2 regions of the Rossellomorea sp. y25 genome follow, and region 1 is predicted to be linked to the other one. Evidence: a T-box and tRNA genes for the amino acid it is inferred to sense, from the RefSeq annotation. Region 1 holds a T-box; the other holds one or more tRNA genes.

The links. The T-box of region 1 lies ahead of alaS (alanine--tRNA ligase). A T-box ahead of a tRNA ligase gene usually reads a tRNA of that ligase, here a tRNA-Ala.
Region 2: it encodes a tRNA-Ala, which carries the amino acid that the T-box ahead of alaS (alanine--tRNA ligase) is inferred to sense. The anticodon was not compared.

Annotation. Positions count from the first base shown of each region.
Region 1 is NZ_CP145886.1:3,116,259-3,119,638, forward strand. Features, by position in the region: gene alaS (alanine--tRNA ligase) at 1-2,014, opposite strand, end outside; T-box leader at 2,081-2,351, opposite strand; gene AAEM60_RS15820 (AI-2E family transporter) at 2,428-3,380, opposite strand, start outside.
Region 2 is NZ_CP145886.1:3,698,086-3,701,465, forward strand. Features, by position in the region: tRNA gene AAEM60_RS18600 (tRNA-Glu) at 220-291, opposite strand; tRNA gene AAEM60_RS18605 (tRNA-Ser) at 298-388, opposite strand; tRNA gene AAEM60_RS18610 (tRNA-Asn) at 393-467, opposite strand; tRNA gene AAEM60_RS18615 (tRNA-Ile) at 477-553, opposite strand; tRNA gene AAEM60_RS18620 (tRNA-Gly) at 563-636, opposite strand; tRNA gene AAEM60_RS18625 (tRNA-His) at 657-732, opposite strand; tRNA gene AAEM60_RS18630 (tRNA-Phe) at 755-830, opposite strand; tRNA gene AAEM60_RS18635 (tRNA-Asp) at 882-958, opposite strand; tRNA gene AAEM60_RS18640 (tRNA-Met) at 1,065-1,138, opposite strand; tRNA gene AAEM60_RS18645 (tRNA-Ser) at 1,175-1,267, opposite strand; tRNA gene AAEM60_RS18650 (tRNA-Ile) at 1,285-1,361, opposite strand; tRNA gene AAEM60_RS18655 (tRNA-Met) at 1,366-1,442, opposite strand; tRNA gene AAEM60_RS18660 (tRNA-Ala) at 1,518-1,593, opposite strand; tRNA gene AAEM60_RS18665 (tRNA-Pro) at 1,601-1,677, opposite strand; tRNA gene AAEM60_RS18670 (tRNA-Arg) at 1,684-1,760, opposite strand; tRNA gene AAEM60_RS18675 (tRNA-Leu) at 1,791-1,879, opposite strand; tRNA gene AAEM60_RS18680 (tRNA-Gly) at 1,889-1,963, opposite strand; tRNA gene AAEM60_RS18685 (tRNA-Leu) at 1,973-2,057, opposite strand; tRNA gene AAEM60_RS18690 (tRNA-Lys) at 2,093-2,168, opposite strand; tRNA gene AAEM60_RS18695 (tRNA-Thr) at 2,198-2,273, opposite strand; tRNA gene AAEM60_RS18700 (tRNA-Val) at 2,299-2,374, opposite strand; rRNA gene rrf (5S ribosomal RNA) at 2,384-2,500, opposite strand; rRNA gene AAEM60_RS18710 (23S ribosomal RNA) at 2,674-3,380, opposite strand, start outside.

The DNA.
Region 1 (3,380 bases):
GGCAACCACCACAAAGCTCTAAGCTATACTCTCCAATCGATACAACGCGAACCTCTTCGCCGTATTTTTCTCCGAATAAAGCCATCGCTCCCATCGCTTTTGCCTCTGATAGTGATTTAAGAGCTGTGTTAACTGAAATAGCCTTCCAGACCTTCTCATTGACGATGGTTTCGATTCGCTCAATCTCTTCCTGGGAAACAGAACCGAAATGAGAGAAGTCGAATCGCAGACGGTCTGGTTCCACCAAAGAACCTGCCTGATTGACATGATCTCCAAGGACATCTTTCAATGCCTGATGAAGGATATGCGTCGCCGTGTGGTTCTTCTCCACTTTTGTTCTGGATTCACGGGACACTTTTGCAAGCACCTGTGCATTTTGCTCTAGTGTGCCCTCTTCAACGATGGCAGAATGAAGGTTTTGGCCGTTAGGGGCTTTCTTCACGTTTGTCACAAATACTTTCACGCCCATAGCTTCAATGTATCCTTTATCGCCGATTTGTCCTCCGCTCTCTGCATAGAAAGGTGTCTGGTCCAGAATAAATTGGCATTCCTGTCCTTTATCGACTTTCGGCTGACGTTCATTATCAACCAACAGTTCAAGAATTGTAGCAGTCGTTTCTAATGTGTCATATCCTACAAAGCGACTTTCTACCGTGATGTCACTTAGGATTCCTCCTTGCACTTGCATGCTGCCCACATCCTGGCGAGCCGACCTCGCTCTTTCACGCTGACCTTCCATTTCTCTTTCAAAACCGTCATGATCAACCGTCAATCCTTCTTCTTCTGCATATTCTTCCGTTAATTCAACCGGGAAACCGTACGTATCATACAGACGGAAGACATCTTCACCAGGAATCACTTTATTCCCAGCAGATTTTTGTACCTTGATAATAGAAGAAAGAATAGCCAACCCTTCGTTTAAAGTTTCATGGAAGCGATCCTCTTCATTTTTCACCACTTTTTGAATGAATTCCGCTTTTTGTTTCACTTCCGGGTAGAAATCAACCATGATTTCAGAAACAACCGGAACCAATTCATACATGAACGGACGATTGATTTCAATTTGCTTCGCAAATCGAACCGCACGGCGAAGCAGTCTTCTTAATACATAGCCACGGCCTTCGTTGGAAGGAAGGGCTCCGTCACCGATTGCGAAGGAAACCGTTCTGATATGATCGGCAATGACTTTGAAAGCTACATCGATCTCGCTGTTTTTCCCGTATGACTTACCGGAAATCTCTTCGGTTGCAGAAATGATCGGCATAAATAAATCTGTATCAAAGTTTGTTGGTACTTCTTGTACGACACATGCCATACGTTCAAGTCCCATACCGGTATCAATATTTTTCTTGGGAAGCGGAGTATACGTTCCATCAGGGTTATGATTGAATTGTGAGAACACAAGATTCCATACCTCAAGATAACGATCATTCTCTCCACCAGGATATAATTCAGGGTCTTCAGGACTTTCCCCATATTCCGGTCCGCGATCGTAGAAAATTTCTGTATTCGGGCCGCTTGGACCTTCACCGATATCCCAGAAGTTCCCTTCAATACGAATGATTCGTTCAGCAGGTACGCCTACTTTTTTGTTCCAGATATCAAATGCTTCATGATCTTCAGGGTGAATGGTAACGGAAAGCTTCTCGGGATCAAACCCGATCCATTTTTCATCGGTTAAAAATTCCCATGCCCATTCAATCGCTTCAACTTTAAAATATTCACCAATGGAGAAGTTACCCAGCATTTCAAAAAACGTGTGATGACGTGCTGTTTTCCCTACATTTTCGATGTCATTTGTGCGAATGGACTTTTGAGCATTCACGATTCTTGGATTCTGAGGAATGACACGTCCATCAAAATACTTCTTTAATGTAGCTACTCCACTATTGATCCATAAAAGGGACGGATCTTCATGCGGAACTAATGATGCACTCGGTTCTACACCATGTCCTTTTTCCTGAAAGAAATCTAAAAACTTTTGACGAATTTCTGCGCCTGTTAATTTGTTCATGTAAAACTTCCTCCTTCATTGATTATGTATGGTTAAAAATGAATACAAAAAAGCCCTCATCCCTAAAACAGGGACGAGAGCTAACTCGCGGTACCACCCTGGTTATGAACAAAGAAAGTGCAGGCTTAGAGGCTCGTAGTTCCTTGTTGCCTCTCAGGAAGCCTATTCGCATTTCTCTATTGTTCATCCCTCAAAACACCTTAACGCGGATAGACGGCAGGTTTTACCTGCACTCAGGATTAGCATTCGGTTATCCTTCATCTGGAATCCCTTGCAGCCTGGGGAATCCCTCTCTGATAGATGGACTATAACGTACTCGATCCTTCATTGCTTTCATTTTATACGAATACTTGTATATGTTGGATTATAGAAATATTCACTGTATTTGTCAATGTTGATTCTTATTTTTTCAGTTAATCTCCCCCTGCTGCATGAATGAAATGGGTTCGTCCATGTAAAATCGCTACTTTTACCACAGCTAAAAAAGGCACTGCCACAATCATGCCGATCACACCCCCTACTTCACCACCAATGATAAGGGCAGCCATAATAAACAGTGGATGCATATGAAGGCTTTTTCCGACAATGAGGGGCGATAAGATATTCCCCTCCAGGAATTGGAGAACTACGACCATGATGACGACATATATCATCATATTGACAGAGATCGTACTTGCCACAATGGCAGCTGGAACCGCTCCGATAATCGGTCCGAAATAGGGTATTACATTGGTTACTCCAATGATCAATCCGAGGATCAAGGGATACTTCATACCGATTAACCAGAGTGTTAATGCTGAAAGTCCCCCAATGATCAAACAAACTAAAAGCTGTCCCCGGATATAACCTCCCAGCGATTCATCCACATCCCTTGAAAATGAAATCGCGCTGTTCCTCCATTTTTTAGGGGTAAGCTGCCACAGGAATTTTTTCACTTTCGTAATATCCTTTAATAAATAAAAAGATACAAAGGGAATAATTGCAACAAGCAGAAAGCTGTTCATAAACTTCATCACAGTGGCCAGAACGACTGCGACAAGCCCCGTCAACCAGGCTTCGATCCCGTCAATTCTTTCCTCTAATTGAGATTGTATTCCGTCTGGCCAAGTGGAGGTCTCGCTTTGCACATAGTCCAGCCACCTCTGGTATTGTTTTGTAAAAAGTGGCGCATTCTCTGATAAATCTTTCAGCTGATGTATGATGATCGGAGTCCCCTTATAGACCGCGTACCCTAATCCTCCAAAGAAAAGGATGTAGATGAGCATGATCGCTATTCCTCTATGAATGCCCGCCTCATGGATTTTTTCTACTATTGGATGAAGCAAATAGGCAATGAATCCCCCTATCAGGAAGGGTAGAAGCGAAA
Region 2 (3,380 bases), 580 kb from region 1:
TCGATAATATATGTGGAGAAGTCGATAATATATCCTTCGTAGAGAAATAGAAGCATGCGTTTCTCTTGTAAAACCGCTTATTTTAGTCCCGATCTGCCTCCATATTCAATTAACTCTCTTCATTTAGTCATTTTTTCTTCTATTATTAATAAAATAACCACTAATTCTACTACTTTGTACAAAAAAAAAGACTATCAAAAATGATAGTCTTTTTTCAGATGACCCATACGGGATTCGAACCCGTGTTACCGCCGTGAAAGGGCGGTGTCTTAACCGCTTGACCAATGGGCCATAATATGGCGGAGAAGGAGGGATTTGAACCCTCGCGCCGGTTGCCCGACCTACACCCTTAGCAGGGGCGCCTCTTCAGCCACTTGAGTACTTCCCCATATTGGCTCCGCAGGCAAGATTCGAACTTGCGACCGATCGGTTAACAGCCGATAGCTCTACCACTGAGCTACTGCGGAATAATGAAATGGTGGGCCTAAGTGGACTCGAACCACCGACCTCACGCTTATCAGGCGTGCGCTCTAACCAGCTGAGCTATAGGCCCATAAATAATTGGAGCGGGTGAAGGGAATCGAACCCTCATCATCAGCTTGGAAGGCTGAGGTTTTACCACTAAACTACACCCGCGGTATTTAAATAAGAAAGTATGGGGCGACTGATGGGAATCGAACCCACGAATGCCTGAACCACAATCAGGTGCGTTAACCACTTCGCCACAATCGCCATAATGTCTTCAAATAGAAAATGGTGGCTCAGGACGGAATCGAACCGCCGACACATGGATTTTCAGTCCATTGCTCTACCAACTGAGCTACTGAGCCTTACTTAGAGTAAAATATTTAATTATGAACCATAATCTTATTTAAAGAAAATGGCGGTCCGGACGGGACTCGAACCCGCGACCTCCTGCGTGACAGGCAGGCATTCTAACCAACTGAACTACCGGACCAAAGCTTTTTGCGTAAGCAAAATAGGTTTCATTACCTCGCGATAGCGAAAATAACTATCCATGCGTGACTCATCAAGGATTACCCTATCCTAAGTCAAAAATGGTATTGCGGGGACAGGATTTGAACCTGCGACCTTCGGGTTATGAGCCCGACGAGCTACCGAACTGCTCCACCCCGCGACGATATGAGTAAGGAATTCACCATAAAAGTAAATATGGAGGAGGAAGGGGGATTCGAACCCCCGCGGGCTGTTACACCCCTGTCGGTTTTCAAGACCGATCCCTTCAGCCGGACTTGGGTATTCCTCCGTAATAAAAATGGTACTTGGTGGACCTTGTAGGACTCGAACCTACGACCGGACGGTTATGAGCCGTCTGCTCTAACCAACTGAGCTAAAGGTCCCTTTTGGTAGCGGCGGAGGGGATCGAACCCCCGACCTCACGGGTATGAACCGTACGCTCTAGCCAGCTGAGCTACACCGCCAAGAAACATAATATCAAAAATATTTTTTTACTTTCATAAAACCAATGAAGTTTATCTTACTTTCGTAAAAAAACATGGTGGAGCCTAGCGGGATCGAACCGCTGACCTCCTGCGTGCAAAGCAGGCGCTCTCCCAGCTGAGCTAAGGCCCCAAAGAAGTGGTCGGGAAGACAGGATTCGAACCTGCGACCCCTTGGTCCCAAACCAAGTGCTCTACCAAGCTGAGCTACTTCCCGATAATATGGCGCGCCCGAGAGGAGTCGAACCCCTAACCTTTTGATCCGTAGTCAAACGCTCTATCCAATTGAGCTACGGGCGCAAAATATGTCGTTTCCTTCCGAAAAATCAATGGTGCCGAGGACCGGAATCGAACCGGTACGGTAGTCACCTACCGCAGGATTTTAAGTCCTGTGCGTCTGCCAGTTCCGCCACCCCGGCAAAATCTTCTGGAGCGGAAGACGGGATTCGAACCCGCGACCCCCACCTTGGCAAGGTGGTGTTCTACCACTGAACTACTTCCGCGAAATATAATGGTGCGGGTGAAGGGACTTGAACCCCCACGCCTTGCGGCGCCAGATCCTAAGTCTGGTGCGTCTGCCAATTCCGCCACACCCGCATGTATGATTGATATTTTGCTAATGCAAAAATCAATGGTGAGCCATGAAGGACTCGAACCTTCGACCCTCTGATTAAAAGTCAGATGCTCTACCAACTGAGCTAATGGCTCATCTCAAAAGATGAAATTCAAAACCAAAATGGTGCCGGCAAGAGGACTTGAACCCCCAACCTACTGATTACAAGTCAGTTGCTCTACCAGTTGAGCTACACCGGCATATTAATTACCCACTAATGAAAAATGGTGGAGGATGACGGGATCGAACCGCCGACCCTCTGCTTGTAAGGCAGATGCTCTCCCAGCTGAGCTAATCCTCCAAATATAAAGCCTGGCGACGTCCTACTCTCACAGGGGGAGATCCCCCAACTACCATCGGCGCTGAAGAGCTTAACTTCCGTGTTCGGCATGGGAACGGGTGTGACCTCTTCGCCATTGTCACCAGACATTTTCTTGTCTCTTTTTTAAGGACAAGTATTATTATATCGTGTAGATATATTTTTTCAAGGCTTTTTTTTATATTTTCTTATAAAATTCATTCCCTGAAAACTAGATAAAGAATTGATGTCAAGAAAGCCAAGTATCGACCAATCGTTGTTCATTTAAAAAATGACTCTTTGTGGTTAAGTCCTCGATCGATTAGTATCAGTCAACTCCACATGTCGCCATGCTTCCATCTCTGACCTATCTACCTAGTCATCTTCTAGGGATCTTACTCACATACGTGATGGGAAATCTCATCTCGAGGGGGGCTTCATGCTTAGATGCTTTCAGCACTTATCCCTTCCGCACATAGCTACCCAGCGATGCCTTTGGCAAGACAACTGGTACACCAGCGGTGCGTCCATCCCGGTCCTCTCGTACTAAGGACAGCTCCTCTCAAATTTCCTGCGCCCACGACGGATAGGGACCGAACTGTCTCACGACGTTCTGAACCCAGCTCGCGTACCGCTTTAATGGGCGAACAGCCCAACCCTTGGGACCGACTACAGCCCCAGGATGCGATGAGCCGACATCGAGGTGCCAAACCTCCCCGTCGATGTGGACTCTTGGGGGAGATAAGCCTGTTATCCCCGGGGTAGCTTTTATCCGTTGAGCGATGGCCCTTCCATGCGGAACCACCGGATCACTAAGCCCGACTTTCGTCCCTGCTCGACTTGTAGGTCTCGCAGTCAAGCTCCCTTGTGCCTTTACACTCTGCGAATGATTTCCAACCATTCTGAGGGAACCTTTGGGCGCCTCCGTTACTCTTTAGGAGGCGACCGCCCCAGTCAAACTGCCCACCTGACACTGTCTCCCACCCCGATAAGGGGCGCGGGTTAGAAT